DNA from 4 places in the Roseibium sp. R5 genome. Region 1 is predicted to be linked to each of the others. Evidence: predicted binding sites of a transcription regulator. Region 1 holds the regulator's gene; each other region holds the start of a gene.

Evidence for each region. The regulator LexA, encoded in region 1, represses DNA repair genes until DNA is damaged. The targets are predictions, from matches to a motif close to TGTTCNNNNTGTGTTCNG.
Region 2: the regulator LexA is predicted to act here: its motif matches at 5,237-5,254, upstream of recA (recombinase RecA).
Region 3: the regulator LexA is predicted to act here: its motif matches at 2,412-2,429, upstream of AC0J4F_RS06575 (helicase-related protein).
Region 4: the regulator LexA is predicted to act here: its motif matches at 2,506-2,523, upstream of parE (DNA topoisomerase IV subunit B).

Annotation. Positions count from the first base shown of each region.
Region 1 covers NZ_CM146910.1:3,928,819-3,936,291, reverse strand. The annotation lists gene gltA (citrate synthase) at 178-1,470, opposite strand; gene gltX (glutamate--tRNA ligase) at 1,704-3,128, opposite strand; gene AC0J4F_RS18370 (ComEC/Rec2 family competence protein) at 3,263-5,755, shown strand; gene lexA (transcriptional repressor LexA) at 5,825-6,538, opposite strand; gene AC0J4F_RS18360 (hypothetical protein) at 6,991-7,410, shown strand.
Region 2 covers NZ_CM146910.1:2,816,370-2,823,842, reverse strand. The annotation lists gene AC0J4F_RS13125 (cyclic nucleotide-gated ion channel) at 1-892, opposite strand, end outside; gene alaS (alanine--tRNA ligase) at 1,083-3,740, opposite strand; gene recA (recombinase RecA) at 4,051-5,118, opposite strand; gene AC0J4F_RS13110 (PfkB family carbohydrate kinase) at 5,445-6,383, shown strand; gene AC0J4F_RS13105 (pseudouridine-5'-phosphate glycosidase) at 6,484-7,422, shown strand; gene AC0J4F_RS13100 (DUF3772 domain-containing protein) at 7,430-7,473, opposite strand, start outside.
Region 3 covers NZ_CM146910.1:1,412,051-1,419,523, reverse strand. The annotation lists gene pyc (pyruvate carboxylase) at 1-1,786, opposite strand, end outside; gene AC0J4F_RS06575 (helicase-related protein) at 2,611-5,667, shown strand; gene AC0J4F_RS06570 (RNA-binding S4 domain-containing protein) at 5,715-6,086, shown strand; gene fdxA (ferredoxin FdxA) at 6,314-6,646, shown strand; gene AC0J4F_RS06560 (CarD family transcriptional regulator) at 7,101-7,473, shown strand, end outside.
Region 4 covers NZ_CM146910.1:3,527,031-3,534,503, reverse strand. The annotation lists gene xth (exodeoxyribonuclease III) at 1-563, shown strand, start outside; gene AC0J4F_RS16620 (hypothetical protein) at 868-1,011, opposite strand; gene AC0J4F_RS16615 (tetratricopeptide repeat protein) at 1,163-2,020, opposite strand; gene parE (DNA topoisomerase IV subunit B) at 2,616-4,691, shown strand; partial or broken gene AC0J4F_RS16605 (DEAD/DEAH box helicase) at 5,019-6,105, shown strand; gene AC0J4F_RS16600 (GGDEF domain-containing protein) at 6,588-7,473, shown strand, end outside.

The DNA.
Region 1 (7,473 bases):
ATTACAACATGCGGGTCTTGCACGCACAAGCTGTGGCGACTGCGTAAGTGCTTTTAGGTAGATGAGACCGGTGATGCGAGAGCCTGATGTTTTCTGGGAGGCGCCATTTTCCCTTCAGAAACAAAAAAACCCCGGATCAGCGATCCGGGGCTTTGGTCTGGTTGGTACCTGAACTAATCAGCGGCGCTGATCAATCGGCACGTAGTCGCGCTTGGTAGCACCTGTGTAGAGCTGACGCGGGCGGCCGATGCGCTGAGACGGATCTTCCACCATTTCCTTCCACTGGGCGATCCAGCCGACGGTCCGCGCAAGCGCGAACAGCACGGTGAACATGGTTGTCGGGAAACCGAGCGCACGGAGCGTGATGCCGGAGTAGAAGTCGATGTTCGGATAGAGCTTCTTCTCGACGAAATACGGATCGTTGAGGGCGATCTTTTCCAGTTCCATCGCAATGTCGAGGAGCGGATCGTCCTTGATGCCGAGTTCGCCGAGCACCTCGTGGCAGGTTTTCTGCATGATCTTGGCGCGTGGATCGTAGTTCTTGTAGACCCGGTGACCGAAGCCCATGAGACGGAACGGATCGTTCTTGTCTTTCGCGCGGGCAACAAATTCCGGAATGCGGTCAACAGAACCGATTTCGGACAGCATGTTCAGCGCTGCTTCGTTGGCACCGCCGTGTGCCGGGCCCCAGAGACAGGCAATACCGGCTGCAATACATGCGAACGGGTTCGCACCGGAGGATCCGGCAAGACGCACGGTCGATGTGGACGCGTTCTGCTCGTGGTCAGCGTGCAGGATGAAGATACGGTCCATGGCGCGCGCCAGAACCGGGTTCACCTTGTACTCTTCACACGGAACGGCAAAGCACATGTGCAGGAAATTCGCTGCATAGCCGAGGTCGTTGCGCGGATAAACGAACGGCTGACCGACGTGGTACTTGTAGGCCATTGCAGCCATCGTCGGCAGTTTTGCGATCATGCGCAGCGACGCGACCATCCGCTGATGCGGATCGGAGATGTCGGTGCTGTCATGATAGAACGCTGACAGGGCGCCAACGGTGCCGCAGAGGATCGCCATCGGGTGGGCGTCGCGGCGGAAACCGGAATAGAACCGGTTCATCTGTTCGTGGATCATCGTATGATAGGTCACACGGGTGACGAAATCGTCTTTCTGCGCCTTGGTCGGCAGTTCGCCGTAAAGCAGCAGATAGCAGGATTCCAGGAAGTCACCATGGTCGGCGAGCTGTTCGATCGGATACCCGCGATACAGCAGCGTGCCTTCGTCACCATCGATGTAGGTGATTTTGGATTCGCACGATGCGGTTGAGGTAAAGCCCGGGTCGTAGGTGAACATGCCCGTGTCCTTGTAAAGGGACGAGATGTTCACAACCGACGGTCCGATGGATCCGTCAAGGACGTCGAAATCGTGGTCGTTGCCACCGACGTTGAGCTTGGCGTTGTTGTCGGCCATTCAGAAAACCCCCTATTTGTTACCCTTGCACTGCCGAGCCACGGGCCTTGGATGCAAGACCCAAATGAGGCGGCCAGACTGTGCTGGAGGAATGGTCGCGTCTTGCCTAGCCCATTTGCCGCACTGCCGCAAGCAGCAGCGTATAACGCTTTGGTCAAAGGCCGACATGTTGATGTTTGACAATAAACCGGCGCGCTGCAGCAAAACGCGCCTGTCCTTTGCTCGCCCTTGCGTCAGGCAGCCTGATCGGCAATCCGGGCGAGGGATTCGTCGCGGCCGAGCGCAACCAGCACGTCATAAATACCAGGGGAGGTGCCCCGGCCGGTGAGAGCAGCGCGCAGTGGCTGGGCGACTTTGCCGAGTTTCAGATCCTTGTCTTCCGCATAGGCTTTGACAGCCGTCTCCAGCGGTTCCGCTTGCCAGTCAGCAACGCCAGAAAGCACGCCGTTCAGATCGCCCAGAATCGCCCGGGCGTCGTTTGTGAGGATCTTGATCGCCTTCTCGTCATTCTCGAGCGGACGCTGGCGCCACAGGTAGGAGGCGCTGTCAGTCAATTCGACAAGTGTCTTTGCGCGTTCCTTCAGGCCGGGAAGGGCGGTCAGAGCCGTTTGGGCATTGGCCGCGTCCGACACCCATTCCAAGACAGCTGCCCCATCGTCCGCATGGGCAAGGTAGACCTTCCAATGCTCCAGCAGTTCAGCATCGTCGGTTGCACGCATGTAATGGCCATTGAGATTTTCCAGCTTCTTGAAATCGAAGCGCGCTGCCGACTGACCAACGGCATCCATGCCGAACCATTTGATCATGTCCTCAAGTGACATGATCTCTTCATCACCATGGCTCCAGCCGAGGCGCGCGAGGTAATTGCGCATGGCTTGCGGCAGATAACCGAGGGCCCGGTAGGCCTCGGCTCCGGTCGCGCCGTGGCGTTTGGAAAGTTTGGCACCGTCCGGCCCGTGGATCAGCGGGATATGCGCCATTTTCGGCACGTCCCAGCCGTTGGCATTGAAAATCAGCGTCTGACGGGCGGCGTTGGTCAGATGGTCGACACCGCGGATGATATGCGTGATGCCCATGTCGTGATCGTCGACAACCACGGCCAGCATGTAAGTCGGCGTGCCGTCAGATCGCAGGAGAACAAAGTCATCAAGATCCTTGTTCGGGATCACCACACGGCCTTGAACCATGTCGTCCACGACCGTTTCGCCGTCTTGCGGAGCCTTCAGCCGGATCACCGGATCAATGCCTTCGGGGGCTTCGGACGCATCCTTATCGCGCCAGGTGCCGTCATAGCGCGGCGGGCGTCCTTCGGCGCGGGCCTTTTCGCGCATGGCCTCGACCTCTTCCGGGGTTGAGTAACACCGATAAGCCGTGCCGTTTTCCAGCATCTGGTCAACAACTTCCTTGTGGCGGTCGACCCGGGAGAACTGGGAGATCGGTTCGCCGTCCCAGTCAAGACCAAGCCACGAAAGGCCATCCATCAGCGCATCGACCGCTTCCTGTGTGGAGCGGGCCCGGTCTGTGTCTTCGATGCGCAGCAGCATCTTGCCGCCGTGATGCTTGGCGAAGAGCCAGTTGAAGAGAGCGGTGCGGGCGCCGCCAATATGGAGAAACCCGGTCGGGGATGGGGCGAAACGCGTGACGATATCTTGTGCCATGGTGCTTTTTGAAAGTCTCTGTCAGAATGAGGCGCGGGTCTGCGCCTGACGGATAGTGGCGCGGTCTTAGCATAGGCAAGCCTATGGCAAAATAGGCTTTGCTGCGATCGTTAAACCCGGCAGAAGGAGCGCGGGTGGCACGGGAGGCGAAACCAGACGCTGATGATGACAACTGGGCTGTCCCCGGCGCTCCGGTCAGTGACCCTTCATTTATATCGTCAAACACGGATAGCAGGCACCTGCCCGCCGAGGCGTCGCCCTGGATCGCGTTTCTGAGAGCCCGGAGAGAATACAAAGACCGGTCAATTGATCAGCGCACCGGTTGGACGGGAACGGCGGACGATTGGGAGCAGTTTTGGCAAAAGCAGGGTCTTTTGTGGACGGGCTTTTCCTTCAGCGCCGGGATTTTCCTCTACAGCTTGTTGCCTGAGGAGCCGAGTTGGCTCGTTCTTGGTGTGCTATTCGTTTTATCAGCTGGTTTTGCTGGCTCCCACGCTATCCGAACGGGGCTGCCGCGAATTTTGACCCTTTTGCTCGCCCTTTTTGCAGGGCTCAGCATTGCAACACTCCGAACAGCTGCAGTGGACGCACCCCGGCTGGCGGAGCCGATGACTGTTCTGTTGCGCGGTGACGTCCTGAAGGTGCAGGAAACCCGGTCCGGCAAGCGGCTTGTGGTCCGCGTCAGAGAAGTTGATGCCAGAGAAAATACTGAGGGGCGGTTTGCAAACCGGGTCCGGCTGCGCATACCGGCAGATACGGGCATTGCGCCCGGCGACTGGATCAAAGTCCGGGCCCGGTTGTTTCCGCCTATGGGTCCTGTGGTGCCCGGCGGATATGACTTTTCCTTCCGCGCCTATTTTGACGGTATAGGCGCAAGCGGCTTCAGTTACGGCGCGCCAGAGATCGTCGCGGGACCTCCGAAATCTCACGTTCTGCAGCTGGTTCGCAAAGTAAGTGCTTTGCGCCAGCACTTGGCAGCGCGGATATCTACGCTTTTGCCGGAAGGCCCGGAAACGGCTCTTGCGGTTGCACTCTTGGTGGGCGATCGCAGCAGTATTGATGAGAAGACCGAAGAGAGCCTTCGGGCTGCCGGCCTGGCACATATTCTGGCAATTTCTGGCCTGCATATGGCGCTCTTTGCAGGCGGTGCTTATGCTGTGTGTCTTGGCGCCCTAGCACTTATCCCAGGCCTTGCGTTGCGCTGGCCGATCCACAAGGTTTCAGCCGTTCTCGCCCTTGTCGCGGCAGTTTTTTATCTTCTCCTGTCCGGGGCTTCAGTCGCCACGCAAAGATCCTTCATTATGATTGCGTTGGTTTTTTTGGGGATCATGACCGGACGCCGGGGTTTGACGCTGCGATCGGTCGCAATCGCCGGCCTGTTCTTGCTTCTACTCGCGCCGGAGCGCCTGTTTTATCCAGGTTTTCAGATGTCGTTTGCGGCCGTGATCGCACTGGTCGCCGTTTATGATCTTTGGCGGTCGCATCAAAAGAGAAGAAGGTTGCTTGTCTCATCAGCAAACGGGCTCTCTTGGTTATTGTCCGGCGCACTAAAATGGGCCACCGGTTTGTTCGTGACGGCCCTCGTCGCCGGGATCGCAACCGGCATTGTCGGTGCATACCACTTTTCCCGGATCGCGCCCTTCGGACTGGTCGGCAACATGCTGGGCATGCCGGTCTTTTCGATCATCGTGATGCCAATGGGCGTGGTGGCACTGGTCCTGATGCCGTTCGGTTTGGCGGCAATCCCGCTCAAGGTCATGAGCGCTGGTCTGGCGGTGCTGATCCAGATAGCGGAGTTCACAGAACAGATCGCGCCTGACTTCGGCCGAATGGGAAGTCTGACCGGACTGTCTGCCGCTGTTTTATTGGCCGGTTTCTTTGGCCTGCTGCTCGCCCCGGGCCGTTTCCGGATGATCGGTTTGGGTCTCGCACCTGCCGGAATTGCGCTCGCGGTAATATCGCGCCCGCCGGATGTCTATATTCCGGCAGCAGGGTCTCAATTGGCTGCCCGGGATATCGACGGGACCTTAGCGTTATCCAACGCCAGAAGTTCTTTTGCCACTGAGACTTGGTTCGAAGGGGAGGGAGTTTCGGTCGAGACGATTAAATCGCACAAGATGAAAGACGATCAGCGCGCTTGTGACCCTTTAGGCTGTGTTGTCCAGGCGTTCGCAGCAAGGGCAGAAGTTGGTGAGGAGCGGATTCCAATCACCATCGCCCTACCGAAGACCCGGAATGCCCTTTTTTATGATTGTCAAAAGGCAGATATGATCGTGACCGATATGATCGCGCCAGAAACCTGCAACGTAGCCGTTTTCGACCAGGATATCAGAAAGGCGCGCGGTGCCATTTCCATCTGGCTGGACCAGGCGTGTCGAACAGGCACCTCAACAAAAGACCAGATGATCGAAAACGGGGTGAGAATAGAATCTGCAGTTCAAAGAAAGAGTGAGGTGTTGCCGCCGATAACGCAGCCGCAAACCACACCCGCACGGACCAGAGCTCCCAGCGCAGCTGTTTGCCAAACGCAAATAAAATCAGTCAAATACGCCAAGCCAACGCCTCCGCGGCCGTGGCACAAGCAAGGCACAGTCACACGCTCAAGCTTGCGCGCATCTGCTGACTAGAGCTGATGGTAGTACCTACAAACCCGCAGTAGCAGGCAACTCTTGAAAATGCCTGCCAGTCTCGAAGCTTCAGTATCGGCGGAACAGGGAAACAAGTTTCCCTTGCACACGGACACGGCCCGGTCCGAAAATACGCGTCTCGTAGGCGGGGTTGGCGGCCTCAAGCGCGATCGACGCGCCTTTTTTACGCAGCCGTTTGAGTGTCGCTTCCTCATCGTCCACAAGGGCCACGACGATGTCGCCGCTGTCCGCGCTTTCTGTTCGGCGGATCAAGACGGTGTCGCCGTCCAAAATGCCGGCCTCAATCATTGAGTCCCCGCGCACTTCCAGAGCGTAATGCTCACCCTTGCCAAGGAGTTCTGGCGGGACGCTGATGGAGTGGCTGTGGGTCTGGATTGCCTCGATCGGAACACCGGCCGCAATCCGGCCCATGACCGGTATTTCCGTCGATGCTGCATCAGGTTCTGGCGCGGGGGCAGGGGCTGGCGCCGGTTTGCCGAGCGATCCTTCAATCACCTCTGGCGAGAAGCTCCCCCTTGGACGCGGCGCACCCAGGCCCGGCGCGATTGAATCCGGCAAGCGGACCACTTCCATGGCGCGGGCTCTGTTGGGAAGCCGGCGTATGAAGCCGCGTTCTTCCAGGGCGGTTATCAGTCGGTGAATGCCGGATTTTGAGCGGAGATCCAGGGCATCTTTCATTTCATCGAAAGACGGCGGAACCCCCGTTTCCTTCAGTCTCTCGTGAATGAACATGAGCAGTTCGTACTGCTTGCGCGTCAGCATACTGCGGTTCCTCGCCCTGAGTTTGGTTTCGCCTGAGAATCGCTCAGTACAAATCGAGAACATTCTACCTGTTCTCATTGTGTTCTGCAAGGGTAAACGTTCTCTTACTGTTCTGCTGTAGCTGTTAGGGAATGTAATCCCTTGAGACATGTGTGAACAAAACATGATTCTCAAATTTGGTGTAAGGTGCTACAATTGGTTATGACGGCATTACCAGCTCAACCGCAAATATCTGCTACACTTTTTAGTGTTGTTCTGCTCCAATGCGCTCGAGGCGTGTTGGAGGTCTTTATGAAGTTGTTTTATTCCGTCTATCGCTAAAGGCGGGGCGGCAAAAGGATGCATTTGAACGCAGAAAGGTAGATGGTACAGAATTTAGTAGGGAATAGTGGCTTCGGGACGTTTTTTCCAAGCAATTCACTTTTGATCATCGAAGCAATGATTTCTTTTTCGTGCCAGAAGACAGTGGCAAAACAGGATTGCCGGACTTTTTGATAACCGGTTGGATCGCCCGCGACAAAGAAGTAAAGGAGCGGACCGCTCCGTGGGAAGGGTTGGCGCCAACTAAACACGATTCTTGGCAAGCATCACTTATACTCATCGACCCCCGTCATCATGATGACGGGCAGAAAGTTGCGTTCGAAAACCGTCCAGCAGATGTTGGCCAGCCTGTACCTATTCTGGCATCACTTGCTCGATATCTCTCAGATAAAGGGCCTGAAGAACCATTCACTGTTGATGCATTTCCTATTATTCAGGCGCGGTCGTTTTCACGCTTCGCCGCTGATCATCAGGGGCAAATCAAATACATTTCATATGATGTGGCCGTTCCAAATATGTTTGGAAGCCCCGACGATTTTTCGAAGGAGTGAGCTACCTCCCGAAATTAGGACACTGACGTAAGCTACGATTTGTTGTCTGCTGGTCTTCGAGAA
Region 2 (7,473 bases), 1.1 Mb from region 1:
CCCCGGCTTCGGCAATGGTGGCCCCTTTGCGCACGTTGAAGGCTTGAAGAAGTTTTGAAACCGACGCCACTTCTGTCGCGCTCAGGTCCTCAAACAAGGGCACGCGGGCAACCATCGACCAGGTAACCACGAAATCCCGGCTGTGGATCTCGCGCGCGAAAGCGGAGGCAATGATACCGACCGGCAACGCGATCAATCCATACCCCATGAGCATCACGACTGCCCCGACCATCTTTCCGAGGTTGCTGATCGGCACAACATCGCCATACCCAACCGTGGTCACCGTGGTGATGGCCCAGTAAATGCCATGCAGGATGCTGCGGAATTTCTCCGGCTGGTGATTGTGTTCAATCAAATACATCAGCGTGGCAGCCATCAGGATCACGCCGAAGATGATCATGCTGGACCCGATGAGCGCCTTGCGTTCTGCGGCAACAGCGGAAATGAGGGAGCGCAGCGCCGGGGAATAACGGGCAAGCTTGAGAAACCGCAACAAGCGCAAAATGACAATCATTGTCACCGCCTGGTTCGGCAAAACCAGAACCAGAACCAAGGGCAAAGCGCCGATGAGATCGACAATCGCATCCGGATGAAGCGCATAGCGCAACCGGGCTCCGACCGGACCGTAGCGGCGCATCGGTGGGTGAAGATCCGCCACATAGAGTCTCAGGATGTATTCGACCAGAAAAATGACGCCGGAGCCGAGCTGCAAAAACCTTAGATGCGGGCCGAACGTGTCCCGGATTTCCGGCACTGTCTCCAAGACGGCAAACACGACATTTGCCACAATCAGGAAGATCAGAAAATTGCGCAGGCTTTGCGCGGCAAGACGGCGTTTACCGGTATCTTCAAGCACTTCGTAGAGTGCGCGTTTATAATCATGGCCGGGCACAGGCTGTCCTGTTTGCAGTGGACTGAACTTTCAAAAGACATAGCCGAAGTTTCGAATTGCGCAAAATAATCGTGTGGAAGCGCAAGTGCATATCTGCAGACCGGCAAGCTGCACCAAGAGCAATCACAAAAGGGGCGGAAGACTTTGCGCTCCCGCCCCTTTTTAAGTTCCGTGTGCTGTCAGGTCAGTTTCAAAGACCGGCCAAATGCGCCTCAATCGCAGAAACGGCACTGTCGGCTTTCGCCCCATCCGGGCCGCCAGCCTGTGCCATGTCCGGACGGCCACCGCCGCCACGACCGCCGAGCGCCTCAGAGCCGATCCGCACCAGATCCACGGCACTCACCTTTTCGGTCAAATCCTTCGTGACCGCGGTGACAATCGCCGCTTTCCCATCTTCCGCAACGTTGATGAGCACAACCACACCGGACCCGAGCTGGGTCTTGGCGTCGTCCGCCATGCCTTTCAGGTCCTTCGGGTTGATGCCTTCGACGGTGCGCGCCATCAGTTTGAAACTGCCGGCATCCTTAACCGGCGTTCCGCCGTCCGCGCCGCCGCCCATTGCGAGCTTCTTGCGCGCATCAGCCAGTTCTTTTTCCAGCTTGCGCCGTTCCTCGACAAGCTGAGCAACACGGGATGGAACATCCCCAGCACCCACCTTCAAGATCCCGGCAACTTCCCGCAGGCGTTTGTCCTGTCCATCGAGATAAGCCCGCGCTTCAGCGCCGGTCAACGCTTCGATCCGGCGGACACCGGCAGCAACGGCACCTTCTGAAACCAGCGTTACGAGGCCAATATCGCCGGTCCGCTTCACGTGCGTTCCGCCGCAAAGCTCCAGTGAATAAGGCTTGCCCTTCTTATCGCCATGAAGCGCTGTGCCCATGGAGACGACGCGGACTTCTTCGCCGTATTTCTCACCGAAGAGCGCCATGGCGCCAGCCTCGATCGCGTCATCGACCGCCATCAAACGGGTTTCGACAGACGCATTCTGCAGGACGATCTCGTTGGCGAAGGTTTCGACCGTTGCCAGCTCGTCATCACTCACCGGCTTCGGATGCGAGAAGTCGAAGCGCAGCCGGTCCGGTGTTACCAAAGACCCCTTCTGCGCAACGTGTGTTCCAAGCACCTCCCGCAAGGCTTCATGCACGAGGTGAGTTGCCGTGTGGTTGGAGCGGACAGACGACCGGCGATCGTGATCGACTTTGAGTTCGAGGGCAAGGCCCGGTGTTGCGGTGCCTTCTTCAACCGTCACCACATGCACAAAGAGGCCGTCCGCCTTCTTTTGTGTATCAGTGACGATGATTTTGACACCTGGCGCGGTCATCACACCCGTATCGCCGACCTGACCACCGCTTTCACCGTAGAACGGTGTCTGGTTGAGAACGACAAAACCGCTTTGACCAGCTTTCAGCTCGCTGGTCTCCGCGTCATCTGCCGCCAAGCCCGCGATGACACCTTCCGCAACCTCGGTCTCATAGCCGAGGAAGTCGGTGGCACCATACTTTTCTTTCATGGCGAACCAAACGGCTTCGGTTGCCGCACCGCCTGAACCGGACCAGGCCGCACGCGCTTCCGCTTTCTGGCGCTCCATGGCGGCATCAAAACCGTCCGTATCGACGGTGATGTCCCGGACCCGCAACGCATCCTGCGTCAGATCCAGTGGGAAACCGTAGGTGTCATAGAGCTTGAAGGCCGTTTCGCCGTCGAGCTGACCACCAGCGGTCAAATCTTCGGTTGCTGTGTCCAGCAATCCAAGGCCGCGCTCCAGCGTTTTGCGGAACCGGGTTTCTTCCAGCTTCAGCGTTTCGGTAATCAACGCTTCGGCCCGTGTCAGCTCTGGATAGGCCCTGCCCATTTCACGGATCAGCGACGGGACCAACTTGTGCATCAGCGGCTCGCGCGCGCCCAACAGGTGCGCGTGACGCATGCCACGGCGCATGATCCGGCGCAGAACATAGCCGCGGCCCTCGTTCGACGGCAGCACGCCGTCGGCGATCAAAAAGCTGGTGGAGCGCAGGTGATCCGATATCACCCGGTGGCTCGAAAGTGCATCACCGGACGCCTCAACACCTGTTTCGTGCTCCGAGGCGGAGATCAAGGCGCGGAACAGGTCGATGTCATAGTTGTTGTGGACGCCTTGCAGAACGGTCGCAAGACGCTCAATGCCCATGCCGGTGTCGATGGACGGGCGCGGCAAATCGAGACGCGCGTCCGGTGTTTGCTCGTACTGCATGAAGACGAGGTTCCAGATCTCGACGAACCGGTCCCCATCTTCTTCCGGCGTTCCTGGAGGGCCGCCCCAGATGTGGTCGCCGTGATCGTAGAAGATTTCCGAACACGGGCCGCATGGACCGGTGTCCCCCATGGTCCAGAAATTGTCGGAGGTCGGGATGCGGATGATCTTATCATCGGACAGACCAGCGATCTTTTTCCAGAACACGGCCGCATCATCGTCTTCTGCATAGACAGTCACCAGCAGGCGGTCCTTCGGAAGACCGTATTCCTTGGTGATCAGGTTCCAGGCCAGCTCAATCGCACGTTCCTTGAAATAGTCACCGAAGGAAAAGTTACCGAGCATTTCGAAAAATGTGTGGTGGCGCGCCGTATAACCGACATTGTCGAGATCGTTGTGCTTGCCGCCTGCGCGCACGACCTTCTGCGCGGTAACGGCCCGGCTGTAATCCCGCGTCTCCAGACCTGTAAAGACGTTCTTGAACTGGTTCATGCCCGCATTCGCGAACATCAGCGTCGGATCATTGCGGGGAACCAGCGGGCCGGAGTCGACCACCTCGTGGTCGTTGGCCTTGAAGTAATCCAGAAATGCGGAGCGGATTTCGTTTACGCCGGTCATTCACGTCTCGCTTAGATCCGGACCCGCGTCTGGGTCCTAAAGAAACATCGACAAAGGTGCGTGGCAGAGAAACTCCTTGCGCACCGGAACAGCCTTTTAACTTTCGGCACACGGTGTGTCCAGCGGTCTCAGCCTGAGTTTCTGCGGTCCGGATCGAACTTTTGAGTGCCGTCTGAAGACGCAAACACGCAGGTACCCCTGTTCGACAAAAGGCCCTCCCGGATCAACTCAGGGAGGGCCATTTATCTTCTTAGAACACCGGGCCATCGCTTCAACAAGCGAAAGGTTCCGGTATCAGCACGGCACGAACCTAATCGTCGTCTTCTTCACCGCCTGCCGGATCGATGATGGCCTCGGCAATGAGACCAGCGTTCTGGCGGATGGCCAATTCGATCTCGTCAGCGATCTCTTTGTTGTCGCGCAAGAACTGCTTCGAGTTTTCCCGACCCTGACCGAGCCGTTGGCTGTTATAGGAGAACCAGGCACCGGACTTCTCGACAATGCCGCCCTTGACGCCAAGGTCGATCAACTCGCCCATCTTGGAAACGCCTTCGCCATAAATGATGTCAAACTCGACCTGACGGAATGGCGGGGCAAGCTTGTTTTTGACCACCTTGACGCGGGTCTGGTTGCCCACAACCTCGTCCCGGTCCTTGATCGCGCCGATGCGGCGAATGTCAAGACGGACGGATGCGTAGAACTTCAAGGCGTTGCCGCCCGTGGTGGTTTCCGGAGAACCGAACATCACGCCGATCTTCATGCGGATCTGGTTGATGAAGATCACCATGCAATTCGACTTGGAGATCGACGCCGTCAGTTTCCGCAAGGCCTGGCTCATGAGACGCGCCTGCATCCCCGGCAGGCTGTCCCCCATCTCACCTTCAAGCTCAGCTTTAGGTGTCAGCGCGGCGACCGAATCGATGACCAGCACATCAATCGCACCAGACCGGACAAGCGTATCGGCAATTTCCAGAGCCTGTTCCCCGGCATCCGGCTGGGAAATGAGCAGGTTGTCGATATCAACACCCAGTTTGCGGGCATAAATCGGGTCAAGCGCATGCTCGGCATCAACGAACGCACAAATGCCGCCGGTCTTCTGTGCCTCGGCCACCGTGTGCAGAGCCAGTGTCGTCTTACCGGAGGATTCCGGTCCGTAGATCTCGACAATCCGGCCTTTCGGCAGACCGCCAATACCAAGGGCGATGTCCAGACCAAGCGAGCCTGTGGAGACGGATTGTACCTCCACGGCCTGCCCCTGGCCCATTCGCATGATGGAGCCTTTGCCAAAGGCCCGTTCGATCTGGCTGAGCGCTGCGTCGAGCGCTTTTGTCTTGTCCATCTGGCTGCTTTCTACGAGACGAAGTGTACTTTGCGACATGGCTGAACGCTCCTTATTCCATGATGGACGCGCTGTTTCAATCCGCTCCTTTGTACCTATTTTGTTCTCATTTTTCAAGTCACCAAAACCGATTGGTATATAATTGGATTTTGCCGTTTGTTTCCAATATGTTCTCACATCGACACTTAAAGAATAACGCAAGGTAAGTTAAATTTGGAACATTCGGAGACCGGGCATCTTGAGAGAATCACGGAGCGGCCGGCTGGTTGCGAACAAACACGCGATCTGCTAGCCCGCCGGTCTTCAAATTTTCTGCAGGGACGTCCAAGCTGAAATGGCACTCCCTCGCCTTTATCGATGTGATGATGACAAACGTGTCCCCTTCCTCTACCCTACCGGTCTTGTGTATCGGCGCGATCCACCACGATACGCTTGCCCATGGCAGCGAGGTCTATTGCCCGGAAACGTCAACACCGGCGAAGCTGACAGCAAAGCCCGGCGGAGTTGCGACTAACATTGCACGGACACTTGTTCGGCTGGACATTCCAACCGGGCTCGCCGGGGCAATTGGAGCCGATGGCGCGGGTGCGAGCCTATCGGAACAACTGACCGCCGATGGGATCGAACTTTACACTCTGGAACGTGCCGGATTTTCGACGGGTCAATACATAGCCTTTCACAATCCGGACGGATCGCTCGCGGCTGCAAGCGTGGATGACAGGGTGTTAAGTGAGGCTGCTGCTGATCTCTTTGACCCGATCTTCGTGGCAATTTCAGGACCGTTGAAAACCGGGCTGTGGTTTATGGATGCAAACCTGCCGGATCTGCTCTTGAAGTCCGTTTCTGATCGCGCGCCTGAAGGCAGACTGGTCGCAAACGCTGTTTCCAATGCCAAAGCCACCCGGCTGCTGCCGCTTCTACCGAAACTCCATTGCCTGATGCTCAATCGCGGCGAAGCGCTCGCGATGACCGGTAAGACCCCAGAGACATCGAGCGAAGACCTGCTCCGCGACCTTCAACGCCGCGGCGCGAGGCGCGTCGTCCTGACCAATGGCAAATCCGATGTGCTTGTCCTCAACGAAGAGGCAATCACCGCCCATGAGACCCTTGCAACCCAAATCGTTGACGTGACCGGTGCCGGAGATGCTTTGACCGCCGGCACAATTGCCGGTCTCAGCCGGGGGTATCCTTTGAACGATGCCGTTCCGCTCGGGCTTCGGGTCGCCGCCATCACACTGAAAAGCACCGGAGCCCTGGCAGAGGGATTATCATGGGACGCCCTGGCAACCCTGGATAAAATTTGACCAGATGGACAAATGCCGCACTTGGCGGCTTCAATTCCAATGTCTATAAGGCGCAAAATTCTCCCGGCTCCGGCCGACTTGCCACACATCTAAAAGGCTTTTGCTTGTGACACAAACCGCCCAATCCGCCGCTTTGAAAAGCCTGATCGTCTACAGCGACGAAGTCCGTGATGCGCTCGCCGCCAACAAGCCGCTCGTTGCGCTGGAATCGACCATCATCACTCACGGCATGCCGTTTCCGCGGAACGTGGAAACAGCCCGGCAGGTCGAAGCTGATATTCGGGACAACGGTGCTGTTCCGGCAACGATTGCCATTATGGACGGAAAGATCCATGTCGGGCTGTCCGATACGGATCTCGACCGGCTTGCCCAGGCCGAAGATGTCATGAAGTGCTCACGGGCGGATCTCACTTTTGCACTTGCCACTGGCCGCTACGGCGCAACAACGGTGGCCGCGACGATGATGGCGGCGCACGCAGCTGGCATCAAAGTCTTCGCAACCGGTGGGATCGGCGGTGTGCACAAGGGCGCAGAGCAAAGCTTCGATATCTCGGCGGATCTCGATGAACTCGCCCGCACGCCTGTCTGTGTCGTATGTGCTGGCGCCAAGGCGCTTTTGGACATTCCGAAAACCCTTGAAGTTCTGGAAACAAAAGGCGTTCCGGTTGTTGCCTACGGGACTGACGAATTGCCGGCCTTCTGGTCCCGCGAAAGCGGCCTCAGCGCTCCCTACCGTCTTGATACGCCAAACGAGATCGGTGCGCTTTTGAAGGTGCGGGAGAACTTTGCAGATCATGGCGGTGTGCTGATCACCAACCCGGTCCCGGAGACAGATGAAATTCCCCGCGATGAAATGTCAGGTTTCATCGACGCGGCCATCAAGACAGCAGCTGAGCAGAATGTGACCGGCAAAGACGTCACACCATTCGTCCTCGGCAACATCCTTGAGCTCACCAATGGCCGCAGCCTCGACACCAATATTGCGTTGGTGCACAACAATGCGCGTCTCGCCGCAAGAATTGCCGCCGAACTGGTCTGATCAGGCTTTACGAAGAGGCCGGTGTTTCATTGGCCTCTTCCCGTTTTTCCA
Region 3 (7,473 bases), 2.5 Mb from region 1:
GCCGTTCCCAGGGGCTTTCCGTCAAGAATCGCATGGACACGTCGAAGGTCGCACCGCCCCAGCATTCCAGGGAAAAGAGCGTCGGCAGACCGGTCGCATAAGCATCAGCGATGTTGACAATGTCGTGGGAGCGCATGCGCGTCGCCAGCAGCGACTGGTGGCCATCACGCATCGTCGTGTCGGTGAGAAGCGCCCGTTTTTCCGACTTCATCCACTCGGCAAAGCCTTTCGGACCAAGCTCGTCCAGCAATTGGCGCGTACCCTTGGGCTTGTCGTCGCCGAAATCCGGCACGACTGGAGCAGCCGCATCCTTCACCGGCCGGACCCGGTCCTTGGTTTCCGGATGTCCATTGACCGAGACATCAGCAATATAGGTCAACAGCTTGGTTGCCCGGTCTTGTCGCTTTGTTTGTTCAAACAGCGCAGGTGTGTCGTCGATGAAGCGCGTCGTATAGGTTTGGGCGCGGAAATCGGCGTGATCGATGATATTTTCCAAAAACACCAGATTAGTCGCAACACCGCGGATCCGGAACTCACGCAAGGCGCGGTCCATGCGTTTGCGCGCATCTTCGGCCGTTGGCGCCCAGGCCGTCACTTTTTCAAGAAGCGGATCATAGAACCGGGTGATCACCGCCCCTGAATAGGCGGTCCCGCCATCGAGGCGAATACCGAAGCCGGTCGCGCCGCGATACGCGGTGATGCGGCCATAATCCGGAATGAAGTTCTGCTCCGGATCTTCCGTGGTGATCCGGCATTGCAGCGCATGACCGTTGAGGCGAATGTTCTCCTGCGCCGGGACACCGCTCTCCGGCGTTCCGATCTTTTCACCATCGGCGATGTGGATCTGTGCCTGGACGATATCGATGCCGGTGACTTCCTCGGTCACCGTGTGCTCGACCTGCACCCGGGGATTGACCTCGATGAAATAGATCGCGCCCGTGTCTGCATCCATCAAGAACTCGACAGTGCCCGCGCCGCGATAGTTCACCGCCCGGCCAATTTTCAGACCGTATTCGCAAAGCTCTGTGCGCTTGGCATTATCGAGATAAGGCGCTGGTGCCCGCTCGACCACCTTCTGGTGGCGCCGCTGGATCGAGCAATCCCGCTCGAAGAGATGAACAACGGTTTCACCGTCCCCAAGGATCTGGACTTCGACGTGGCGCGCCCGTTGAACCAGTTTCTCCAGATAAATCTCGTCCTTGCCGAAGGCGGCCTTGGCTTCCCGCTTGGCAGCCAGCACTTCCTTTTCAAGGGTCGCTTCATCCGGAATGACGCGCATGCCCCGGCCACCGCCGCCCCAGGACGCTTTCAGCATCACCGGGTAGCCGATCTCCAGAGCTTGTTTCTTGATCTCATTCAAATCGTCAGGAAGCGGGTCCGTTGCCGGCATGACCGGCACGCCAGCCTCGATTGCCAGGTTGCGGGCGGCCACCTTGTTGCCCAGACGGCGCATTGTCTCGGATTTCGGTCCGATAAAGGTGATCCCGGCCGTTTCGCAGGCGTCCACGAATTCCGGGCTTTCCGACAACAGGCCGTAGCCCGGGTGGATGGCATCAGCGCCGGAATGTTTGGCAACACGAATAATCTCGTCGATGGACAGATAGGCCTCGATCGGGCCAAGCCCCTTGCCGACCTGATACGCCTCATCGGCCTTGAACCGATGCAGAGCCAGTTTGTCTTGCTCGGCATAGATCGCAACGGTCTTCAGACCGAGTTCGTTGGCAGCCCGGAAAACCCGGATTGCAATTTCAGACCGGTTCGCAACGAGAATTTTTCTTATCGCCAAACGCCCACTCCCCCTAATAATCCGCAACATGCAAGGCACATTTCGGCAAGATTTCTACTTACGTCGAAGCCAATTGAAAAGGGGCAGCATGCTTGTCCTTTTTCCAGAAAGTGAAATATTTTTGCTCTGACGGCGATAAACGTTGGAAAAATGGGCACAAATCCTACGCCAGGGGATGAGCACTTATGGGAGATTTTTCTGCTGGCGGCCCGCCTCACTTCGCAGTGCGAGCGCCAAACCACGCCCCAATCTGAAACACTCTCCCGTCACCGACGCGGAAAATCGTAAACACCCGGGAGATTTTTTAGGCGCCCAATTGGTCTTTCGAGAAGACAACCTACCAGATCGGGTAGGAACAAATCAAAAACATGATCAAAACACCGATTCGTCAGCGATTCGTTCTGCATGTGTCCATGGTTAATGGCGAAAGGCGCAGCATGCCCAAAAAACGAATCTTTTTTTGGTTTGGAGATTGACAGGCTTTTTGCCCCAAAATTCAGACTCAAGGTGATTTGGCGCAAATCCCTGAGCAGATTCAGCATTTCGTACTGAAAGATGGATTCAAATCCACATTTCGTAGGGAACAAATCCTGAATCCCCAAGAGTCCGCGATTCGGTTTCGGTTTGTTCCAGAGTCGTTCTCCACAACTTTCTAGATACACATTGATCCAACGAAGGAATAGCGAGAGCGCGTCGAAAAAGGGCAGGACAGAGCCACAACCCCTATGCTAGACACGCGCATCCGAGTTCAGGGCATGTGCCTTGGGAGAGCAGGCCGCCAGAACGGCGCGCCAAACACTGAGATTTCTGACCGCATCACCTCTATGTCCCGCCCCCAAACCCTGCAATTACCGCCGAGCGCCCGCTCCCGCACGGTCACAGCCGTGCTTGGGCCAACCAACACCGGCAAGACGCACCTTGCGATCGAGCGCATGCTGGCGCAGCCGTCGGGCTTGATCGGTCTGCCGTTGCGGCTCTTGGCACGGGAGGTTTATGGGCGGATTGCCGAACGCGCCGGAACCGATGCCGTTGCCTTGATCACCGGCGAAGAGAAGATCATTCCGAAACAGCCGCGGTTCTGGGTGTCCACGGTTGAGGCAATGCCACTCGATCTGAACACCGAGTTTGTTGCTATCGACGAAGTGCAGCTGGCCGGCAATCTCGACCGCGGCCACGTCTTCACGGACAGGATCCTGAACTTGCGCGGCCGCTCCGAAACACTCCTTTTGGGATCTGCCACAGCACGCCCGCTTCTTGAAAGGCTGATCCCGGGGCTGAATGTTGTCACCCGTCCGCGCATGTCGATCCTCTCCTATGCCGGATCGAAAAAGGTCTCCCGCCTGCCCGCACGATCAGCAATCGTCGCGTTTTCATCCGATGAGGTTTACTCGATCGCCGAACTTTTGCGCCGCCAGCGGGGCGGAGCGGCGGTCGTCCTTGGCTCGCTGAGCCCAAGAACCCGGAATGCGCAGGTCGACCTGTTCCAGAACGGCGATGTCGATCATCTGGTAGCAACTGACGCAATCGGCATGGGCCTGAATCTGGATGTCCATCACATCGCCTTTGCCGGCAACCGGAAATACGACGGGTATCAGTATCGCCAGCTGACGCCTTCGGAAATGGGTCAGATCGCCGGACGGGCCGGTCGCCACACAAAAGACGGCACCTTTGGGGTCACCGGCCGCGTCGATCCGCTGGACGATGATTTGATCGAACAGATCGAAAGCCACCATTTTGACAGCCTGAAAGTGCTGCAATGGCGCAACAGTGCTTTGGATTTTTCATCCACCAATGCATTGCGCCGCAGCCTTGACTTGCCGCCTCGGGAAGAGGGTTTGGCCCGCGCGCCTACAGGCGACGACATCACGGCGCTTGAACATTTATTGCGCGATAGCGCAATTTCTGACATGGCAAAGGGCGCAAAATCAGTAGAACTGCTATGGGATGTGTGTCAGGTCCCCGATTACCGGAAGATCGCCCCGGCCAATCATGGGGACCTTCTGGCAACCATTTACAACCACCTGATGCGCCACAATGCGATTGAAGATGACTGGTTCTCCCGTCAATTGGCCTTCGCAGACCGTGTAGATGGTGATATCGACACACTCGCGAACCGGATCGCTCACATCCGGACCTGGACGTATGTTGCGAACCGCCCTGACTGGCTGGCCGATCCGGCCCATTGGCAGGACGTGACCCGCGGCATAGAAGACAAACTATCTGACGCCCTTCACGACCGGCTGACACAGCGGTTCGTGGATCGGCGGACAAGTGTATTGATGCGACGTTTGAGAGAGAACGCAATGCTGGAAGCGGAAATTACATCGAGTGGGGATGTGCTCGTCGAAGGTCAGCACATCGGAAATCTGCTTGGCTTCCGGTTTGCCCCTGATGCGGCGGCCGAAGGCCCGGACGGAAAAACGGTCCGTGCTGCCGCACAAAAAGCCCTGACCACGGAAATCGAATCCCGTGCGGAAAAGCTTGGCAAATCAGAGAACAGTGATTTTGTCCTGACATCGGATGGCGCCATCCGCTGGCGCGGTGAACCGGTGGCCAAATTGTCCCCGACCGACGATGTTCTGGCCCCGGCAGCTCTGCTCTTGGCCGACGAGCACCTGACAGGCCCGGCGCGCGATACCGTACAAAACCGCCTGGATCTTTGGGTCAAGGCCCAGGTTGATACTCTTTTGAAACCACTGATGGACCTGAAGTCAGGTGAAGGGCTTGAGGGCTTGGCGCGCGGTATTGCGTTCCGGATTGTCGAAGGCCTCGGCATCCTGGAGCGTCAGGACGCGTCTGACGAAATCCGTCAGCTGGACCAGGACATGCGCGCGTCCTTGCGCAAGCACGGTGTTCGCTTCGGCGCTTACACAATTTTTGTTCCGGCACTTTTAAAACCGGCTCCAAGCCAGTTGCTTGCCCAGCTTTGGGCCCTGAAGCACGGCGAGCTGGACATGAACGGCATGGAAGAGCTGCCGCAGTTGTCCGCTTCAGGCCGGACATCCATTCCGGTCAACCCGGAAATCCAGCCGGCGCTCTACAAGGTCGTTGGGTTTCGCGTGTGCGGCCCGCGGGCTGTGCGTGTTGACATCCTGGAGCGTCTTGCCGATCTCATCCGGCCGCTGATTGCCTGGAAACCGCTCGACAGTGAAGTCGCTCCCCCGGAAGGGGCAATCGAAACCGGTGGCGGCTTTACCGTGACGGTTGCGATGACGTCTTTGCTGGGCTGTGCCGGCGAAGATTTTTCCGCTGTTCTGAAGTCCCTCGGCTACCGTCTTGAGACCAAGGAAGTGCAGCGTCCGGCAGCACCAAAAGCCGAGGCGACAGAACTGACGCCAAACACAGCCGAACCCGCTGCAGTTGAGGACACACCTGCGACAGAGGAAGAGGCGCCTGCCGAAAGTGCTGAGACCGAAGCTGCTGCAACGGAAACAGCAGAAACCTCTGACACTTCTGCAGCAGAACAAGCTGCCGAAGAAGTGCCTGCGACTGCCGACGCTGAAACGTCCGCAGAGGCACCAACTCCAGAAACCGAGGATGTCCAGACGGCAGAACCAACGCCGGCCGGCGAACCGGAAATGGAAACTGTCACCATCGAAATCTGGCGCCCAGGCCGTCACGACCGCCGCCCGCGCGGCCGTCAGGACCAACGCCGGGGTGGTGACAATCGCAAGCAGCAAGGTCCCAAAGGCGCTCCAGGAGAACGCCGCCACGGTAAACCTGGCAAAGGCGGTCCGAACAAGGGGCGCGCCGGTCAGAAACCCTTTGATGGGGGCAACCGCCGCGACAAAGCACCGAAAGACAAGCCGATCGACCCGAACTCGCCTTTTGCAGCCTTGATGGCGCTGAAGGAGAACATGGGCGACAAGGACAAGAAGTAATTCCGGGCGACGATCAAAAGTCGGCTGCCGCCTCAAATCAGGGGAGCCTGCGTGTCGACAAGTGGCTCTGGTATGCCAGGGTCACAAAATCCCGTTCCCTTGCACAGAAACTGGCTGCAGGCGGACATGTCCGGATCAACAAGGACAAGATTTCCTCCGCCAGCAAGACCATCAAAACCGGCGATGTTTTAACCATTGCCTTGGAACGCCGTATTCTTGTTTTGAAAGTGGTTGCACTTGGCTCCCGGCGCGGACCTTACGAAGAAGCAAAAAAACTCTACGAAGACCTGTCTCCGCCACCGCCGCCAAAGGCCGAAGCGCCACCTCCCCCCCCTGGCCAGAGGGAGCCTGGCAGCGGGCGGCCAACAAAACGTGACCGGCGCAAAATGGATGCTTTCAGGCAAGAGGATGAACACTAAAAGCTCTATGGGCCTGATCCGTTTTATGAATCTTGAAAAAAAGGAAATAGCTTTCTCAAACAGAGCTGCGATGCGACCTGTTGAACGCTTGCACCCGCCTGCCAAAAGCGATACCCAACTGCAATAATAAAGGCAGCAGAGGTCAGAGCCTGCGCATCAAACCGACGCCAGATGACTGCATCCGGTTACAACTTTCGTACCCGATGCTCTGACTAAAGAGGATTGCGATGACCTACGTCGTCACAGACAACTGTATCAAGTGCAAATACACCGATTGCGTTGAGGTGTGTCCAGTTGATTGTTTCTATGAAGGCGAAAATTTCCTCGTCATCAACCCGGACGAATGCATCGACTGCGGTGTTTGCGAGCCGGAATGTCCGGCTGAAGCAATTCTTCCGGATACGGAACCAGGTCTCGAGAAGTGGATCGAAATCAACGCCGAATATTCGGAAAAATGGCCGAACATTACGGAAAAGAAAGATCCAATGCCCGATGCAGATAAATTTGACGGGCAGGAGAACAAACTGGAGAAGTACTTTTCTCCAAATCCGCCGGCATGATTCGCTTATCTGAAGTTGCGATAAATTCGTAAATCTCGATATCCGCAACCTGAGATAAGTTCAAAACACTATTGACTACAGCTGCCTGAGCGGAAACTTCGCTCGGGCCTTAATGCCGTTTCGCGCCCGCGAAAGAGTTCCTCTTTAATTTTCCACAAGAGTATGTTACATTGTTTCGATAGTCGCCAACCACGAGAATAACCCCAAAAACGGAGTCGTGCTTACGTGTCCCGTGATCTTGATCTTCCGGGCCGCGAGTGATCCCGACAGCTTATGTATACAAGCAAGGTTCTAGAGTGGAATTCGACGACTGACCAGCCCGACACGCCGCATATCAACAGGCGTTCCAAGATTTGGACGTCAAAGCGATTGCGTGCCGCACAAACAAGGACCGTTTCAGCGGTCCATTTCTGGTCTGATATAGACCGCTAACTGCGCAGGAGAAACTACGAGTATGGCAACAAACACCAAAAAGACCGCGCAGCGTCAAGGTTTCAAGACTGGCGAGTACATCGTTTACCCGGCTCACGGCGTAGGCCAGATTACCGCCATTGAAGAACAAAACGTAGCAGGTCACTCTTTGGAGTTGCTCGTTATCGTTTTTGAACAGGATAAGATGACACTTCGCGTCCCGGTCGCGAAAATCGCATCTGTGGGAATGCGGAAGCTCGGCGACCCGGCTGCTGTCAAGAAGGCACTCGAAACAGTCCAGGGACGTCCGCGCATCAAGCGGACAATGTGGAGCCGCCGTGCCCAGGAATACGAAGCGAAAATCAACTCCGGCGATCTGATTGCAATTTCGGAAGTTGTCCGGGACCTTTTCCGCT
Region 4 (7,473 bases), 400 kb from region 1:
AAGACGTTGAACGGCGGCTTCCAGGAAACGACGACGACGAACAGGCACGCTATATCGAAGCAACAGTGACCAACGGAGACGGCGTTGTCCGCTTCGGTTGCCTCTACCTGCCCAACGGCAACCCGCTTGGGACCGAAAAATTTCCCTACAAACTCGGCTGGATGGACCGGTTGCTGATCCATGCAGAAAAGCGGCTTGCTGAAGAAGTGCCCTTCATTCTCCTGGGCGACTACAATGTCATCCCGGATCCGATCGATGCGAAAAATCCGGAAAACTGGACGGACGATGCTCTGTTCCAACCCGAAAGCCGGCAGAAATTCCACGCCCTTACGCATCTTGGCATGACCGAAGCCATCCGGGCTTGCACCGAAGCTCCGGAAACGTTCACCTTTTGGGACTATCAGGCCGGAGCCTGGCAGAAAAACAACGGCATCCGCATTGATCACATTTTGATGTCGCCGCAGGCGAACGACAAAATGCTCGGCTGCGGGATCGACAAACATGTTCGCGGCTGGGAAAAGCCGTCCGACCATGTTCCCGTGTGGGTTAAACTCGCCGCCTGAATGCCGATGCCCCGGTGCCTTTATATCCACTGCATTGAAGAAACTGGCTGGTCTATGCCGTTTGCGATCCTTCGCCGGCATGCTATATTTTCATTAATGGGATAAAAGACCAAGGCCACTGGCCCGCACCGGCGAAAAGCGGGTTTTTCTCCTGGCGCAGTTTCAAGCTGCGCTCCCCAAACCTCTTTGCCGCGTTGACTGTGGCGCTCTTGTCGAGCGGTTCTCAATACGTTTCAAATGAAGCTCAAGCGCAAGAGACGGCAAAACCGAATGTGCCTTGCACGTGCCGCTATCAGGGTGAGGACTACAGCATCGGCGACTCCATCTGCTTGTCCAGCGGCTCCAGCCCCAAAATGGCGACATGTTCGATGGTTCTGAACAATACGTCCTGGAAGATGAGCAACGCCCCCTGCCCGCAAGCCCTGGAGATTCCGGAGGTATCGCCCATTCAACAGGCGTCACCGGACGATTTGGCGGATACACCGATCCTTTGATTAACAGCGATTGGGCACCGCCTGCAGAAAGCGTGCGTTATTGTCTTACAACGTCGTTGCTGTGTGTCGGGAGGGCTTCACGCGGTCAAAGCCGCGTTGCGCAAATTACTGCGTTGGAACCTGCTGAGCCGTCAGCATATCCGGACGGTTGTTTTCGATCCATGTATCAGCCAGGGACCGTGCTTCTGCACGAACCGGTTCCGGCGCGACGGCAAAATACTGCTCATGCAGGTTGTTGATCCAGGTTGTGTCCTGGCCGGTTGCTTGTTTACGGGCAACAGTCAACCACATCAAACCACGAGCTTTTTTCTTGTCTGAAGATCCAAGAGAGTAAAGTGTTTCGCCGAGTTTGGCCTGAGCACCGACATGGCCTTTGAGCGCAGCAAGATTATACCAGCGCACCGCCATCCGGCTGTTGGTCTCCCGGTACATTTCCCCAAGATGAAACTGGGCGGCTGCATCCCCGTAATAAGATGCCGCGTGGGTAAAGATCCTGCGGGCTTGTCCTTCATCTTTGATGACGGCGCCATCGATGCCGCTCAGATAATAAGAGCCAAGTGCTACGAAGGCGCTGGAGACAAAAGGTGCATCCGGGGAATCCGGGCTGTCATTGCCGTGATCCCGGACAATCTGGCTATAATATTGAAAGGCCTTGTAGTCATCTTCCTGCACACCGTCGCCCTTGGCGTACATGTCACCAAGCTTCCAGGCAGCCATGGTCTGCCCGTTTTCTGCGGCATATTTCAAAGACGAGATCGCTGCTGTTTTATCACCAGAGTAATACTGGCGGGCACCAGTGCGCAGAGCTTCATTGGGCGACATGGTTGACGGATTGATCGGTCCGGGCGCAGCCGGCTGGCCGTCAAACGCCTCTGACGGCACTGTTGCCATCATCAAGGCGAGCACGCCGACAACGGCCCCGCTGACGCTTAAGTGCTGACGATGTGTCTTCTTGCTGTACATCCCGTTCACACTATTCTCCCGCGAACGATATCCATCGTCACGGGCACATATCCCATTCATCTGTTACACCAAGCTGATGCTTGAATGTTTGACACCTCACCATGCGTCTTGAAACGATTGCGTGATGTCCCAAATGTGAGCGATCAATCTGGCCTTAGTTGGGCTGCGCGCCCTGCCCCAGCAAAACCGCCGTAACGCATTGAACCATCGCGCAACCTGGCATCTGTTTTTGTGCCGAGCGCTACGTGTTGATCCACTCGTGTACCGCAATCATGGCCGAACATGGGCATCAAGCGGCTCCATGAAGGCACCGCAATACTTTGCCGCCAAGTGTTGCTGAATAGGCACAATTTGCCGCCCCTCCTCAGACCCAATCGAAACACACGCAGGTTGACGATCGGTTTCCATATCTTCAAAAGGCCTCGAGTGATGCCAATTAGCGTCAACGCTGGGGAAAACGGGCGCTTTTGGCCAATTTCCTTGGCTGTTCTATGTTTGTACTTCAAACTGAACTATGATTCGGTGTAGGACCGGCGTGATCAGATGCGCGGTCAGCGCAGTTTAATAAAACCAGGTACCCATCAGGCGATACGCAATGAGCGGAAAAGACGATCTTTTTGCAGGCAATGCAGCTGTTTCCAATCCGGTTGGATCGGAACCGGCACCAGCACCCAAGCCTGCGCCAACGCCTGTTGCGGATCTCTCTGAGGCACGAAAGAAGTCACAAGCTGCTGCCGAAAACAGCGATTATTCAGCTGCCGATATTGAAGTCTTGGAAGGACTGGAGCCTGTTCGCAGGCGTCCGGGTATGTACATCGGCGGCACGGACGAAAAGGCCCTCCACCACCTTTTTGCCGAAGTCATCGACAACTCCATGGACGAAGCCGTTGCGGGACACGCAACCTGGATTGATGTCTCCCTTGGTGCGGATGGCTACCTGAACATTACGGACAACGGCCGCGGCATCCCGGTCGATCCGCATCCGAAGTTCAAGGACAAGTCGGCTCTGGAAGTCATCATGACGACCCTGCATGCCGGCGGTAAATTCGACAGCAAAGTCTATGAAACGTCCGGTGGTTTGCACGGCGTTGGCGTGTCCGTCGTTAATGCCCTGTCGGACGAACTGGTTGTCGAAGTGGCCCGAAGCCGTAAGCTCTATCGTCAAATCTTTCGTCGCGGTCACCCGCAAGGACCGCTGGAGCATATTGGCGATACTCAAAACCGCCGCGGAACGATGGTCCGATTCAAGCCGGACGAGACGATTTTCGGAAAGGGTGCGAAATTCCAGCCGGCGCGCTTGCTCAAGATGGCGCGCTCGAAAGCCTATCTCTTTGGCGGCGTCGAAATCCGCTGGCACTGCGCTCCAGAATTGATTTCAGAGAAGGACGAAACCCCGGCAGAGGCCGCCTTCCACTTCCCCGGCGGCCTGCGGGACTTTCTGGAAGAACGGCTCGGCAAGGAACGGCGGGTGGTCGAGGAAGTCTTTTCGGGCCGGACCGACAAGACCGGCAAACATGGATCGGTCGAATGGGCCGTCAGCTGGTTTGCAGGCGACGGGTTCATCAATTCCTACTGTAACACCGTCCCAACCCCGGAGGGCGGCACGCACGAGGCCGGTTTCCGCTATGCGCTCCTGCGGGGCCTGAAAGCCTACGGTGAACTGGTCAACAACAAGAAGGCCTCGATCATTACCGGTGATGACGTCATGACATCTGCCGGCGGGATGCTCTCGGTCTTCATCCGGGAACCCGAATTTGTTGGCCAGACCAAAGACAAACTGGCTACCAACGAAGCAACACGCGTTGCCGAGACGGCGGTTCGCGATGCCTTTGATCACTGGCTGACCGCCTCGCCCAATCAAGCCAACAAGCTCTTGGAATGGGTGATCGACCGTGCCGAAGAACGCCTTCGGCGCCGCCAGGAAAAAGACGTGGCCCGCAAGACGGCCGTGCGCAAGCTTCGTCTCCCTGGAAAGCTCGCGGATTGCTCGACCAGCCAGTCGGAGGGAACGGAACTCTTTATCGTTGAGGGCGACTCGGCGGGCGGATCTGCAAAACAAGCTCGAAACCGCGCCAACCAGGCCGTTTTGCCGCTGCGCGGCAAGATCCTCAACGTCGCCAATGCTGGCCGCGACAAGCTGGTCGCCAATCAGCAGCTTGCGGACCTCATTCAAGCGCTCGGCTGCGGGACCCGCTCCAGCTACGCCGAAAAGGATCTGCGCTACGAGAAAATCGTCATCATGACCGATGCGGACGTGGACGGCGCGCATATCGCTTCTCTGTTGATCACGTTCTTCTATCGTGAAATGCCGGAACTGATCCGCGGTGGTCATCTCTATCTTGCGGTGCCACCACTCTATCGCTTGAGCCAAGGCGGAAAGACCCTCTACGCACGCGACGACATGCACAAGGACGAACTTTTGGCCAGCGCCTTTAAGGGCAAATCGAAGGTTGAAATCGGCCGCTTCAAGGGTCTTGGCGAGATGCTGCCCGCTCAGCTGAAGGAAACCACTATGGATCCATCCAAGCGGTCCCTTCTAAAAGTCAGCGTGGACGAGTTTGCCATTGCGGATACCAATGACACAGTTGAACGGCTCATGGGCAACAAACCCGAAGCCCGTTTCCGGTTCATCCAGGACAATGCTGAATTTGCCGACGACCTTGATATCTAAGGCTCAGGCGGGCAGACCCCAATTGATTCAAAGTGTTATGGGAAGATAGGCATTCAAGTCGCATTTAACTTAAATGCCAACGAAATCATGCGATGTAGAAGTTTTATGCGTATGATCACTCATACACCTAGTTTTATTGCGCATGATTTCGGACCAACCATTAACTGAGTTGGCAAAACGACAAGAGAAATACTGAACATTTCTGATATTTAACCTCACCAATGCATTGACTCACCAGCGAACAAATGTAGGGTGTGGCCAAATCGGCGAAGGGCAGTTCAGGACGAGCTGCTGCCATTAAATCACAACATTCGGGCAAAGCGCTCCATGTCATTTAATACTCTCGGTCTGAGCGAGAAGGTCCTCGCTGCAGTTGATGCGGCAGGTTATAAAGATCCAACAGCCATTCAGGCAGGTGCCATACCTCAAGTCCTGGAACGGCGCGATGTCCTCGGCATTGCACAGACCGGGACCGGCAAGACCGCCAGCTTCACCTTGCCGATGCTGACTCTTCTTGAAAAAGGACGTGCCCGCGCCCGTATGCCGCGCACACTGATCCTGGAGCCGACCCGGGAACTGGCCGCTCAGGTCCAGGAAAACTTCGAGAAATACGGCACGAACCACAAGCTGAACGTTGCCCTTTTGATCGGCGGCGTTTCCTTTGCCGAGCAGGACAAGAAACTCGATCGCGGCACCGACGTGCTGATCGCAACGCCTGGCCGCCTGCTGGATCATTTCGAGCGCGGCAAGCTGTTGCTGCAGGGCGTCGAAATCCTGGTGATCGATGAAGCTGACCGGATGCTCGACATGGGCTTCATTCCGGACATTGAGCGGATCTGCAAGCTGATCCCGTTCACGCGGCAGACCTTGTTCTTCTCAGCAACGATGCCACCGGAAATTCAGCGCCTGACCGAAACATTTTTGCAGAACCCAGCAAGGATCGAAGTGGCTCCGACCTCTTCAACGTCCGAAAATGTAACGCAGCAGCTGAAAGCTGCTGGCGGCAAGGATTACGACAAACGCGCTGCCTTGCGCGAACTTCTGGAAGGTGCTGAAGACCTTCAGAACGCGATTGTCTTCTGCAACCGCAAGCGCGATATCTCAACGCTGTTCCGGTCGCTCGAACGCCACGAGTACAACGTTGGTGCTCTGCATGGCGACATGGACCAGCGCACCCGCATGATGATGCTGGAAAACTTCCGGAAAGGCGCGATCAAACTTCTCGTTGCCAGTGATGTGGCAGCTCGCGGGCTGGACATCCCGGAAGTGAGCCACGTCTTCAACTACGATGTTCCTATCAATGCGGAAGACTACGTTCACCGGATCGGCCGCACGGGACGTGCTGGCCGCAGCGGAACAGCGTATACGCTCGTAACGGAAAGCGATCAGAAGTATTTGCGCGCGATCGAAGAGCTGACAAACCAGTCGATCGAATGGATCGGCGAATCGATCGACTTTGAGGCTGCCGCAGCGGAACGCAAAGCCAAGCGCCGCTCGCCTAAATCGGCCAAGGCAGATTCAAGCAACGACAACGACGCAAGTCAGAGCAAACCAGCGCCGAAAAAGCGTGGCCAGTCACGCCGAAAAAGTGAAGAGCCGGCCGCTGAAACGCAGGTTGAAGAAACACGCTCAAGCAACAGGGTTCAAAAGATTTCTCAGAGATCAGGCAGCAAGCCGCAAAAGCAAGATAACAACGCACCAGCTTTCAGCGAAGGCGTTCATATTCCGGCGTTTCTGCTTCGCGAGCCACGAGCCAAAAAAGCGTCGTAATCCCCAACTAGCGGGAACTCGACCAAAATATTTAACTCGTCCTTAAACGTTACGTCAGATTTTGGATGTTAAGAATTCGGGCCGTTTGGGGTGGCCACCGAAGAAGACTTGACTGAGAGAAAACTGATGTCGGATAAGGACGATCATATCAGGACCATCGGATACGGTGAGTCCGCGATCGGGTACATAAGGAAAAACACCTTACCCGCTTATCCGCGCTCTTATGAACTCTGGTACACCTATTCTGCTGGATACAACCAGGGCCTCAACCGCGCTATCAACGAAGCTGTAAAAGAAAACGGCCGAATCAGCACCGATGAGATGCTGTCCCTCTATGGTCGTTTCTTATCCCCGACACGGCTGGGTGACCGCCTCGATGATGTCGGTTCAAAAGTTTCCCGCGAAGTCGAAGAGATTGTCGAAACACTGAAGCTAAGCGCTGATGCGACATCCGACTACGGTGCCGCTCTCGAGCAGGCCGGCCTCAAGATCTCTGGGATCACCGATCCGGATAAACTGAAGCTTTATGTAACGCATCTGGTCAAATCCACCCAAAATGCGGTTGCATCCAACAGGAAACTTGAAAGCCAGCTGTTGGAATCAAAAAAGCACATTGAGAACTTGCAGTCCTCGCTTGAAGCGATCCGCTATGAGTCTCTGATTGATGAGCTGACAACCCTTAACAATCGCAAGCACTTCGACAATTCGCTCGAGAAGGTAATCCGGAACTCCATAGAGAGTGGCCGTGGGTTTGCGTTGTTGATGACGGACATCGATCATTTCAAGAAGTTCAACGATACGTATGGTCACCAGACGGGCGATCAGGTATTGCGCCTCGTCGCCTTGTCCGTGAAACAAAACATTTCAAGCCAAGACGTTGCGTGCAGATATGGCGGCGAGGAGTTCGCGATCATCCTGCCCCATGCCGGAATGGACGAAGCTGTTGAAGTGGCAGAAAAGATCCGTGCTGCTGTTATGGCCAAGGAACTTGTAAAGCGCTCGACGGGTGAAA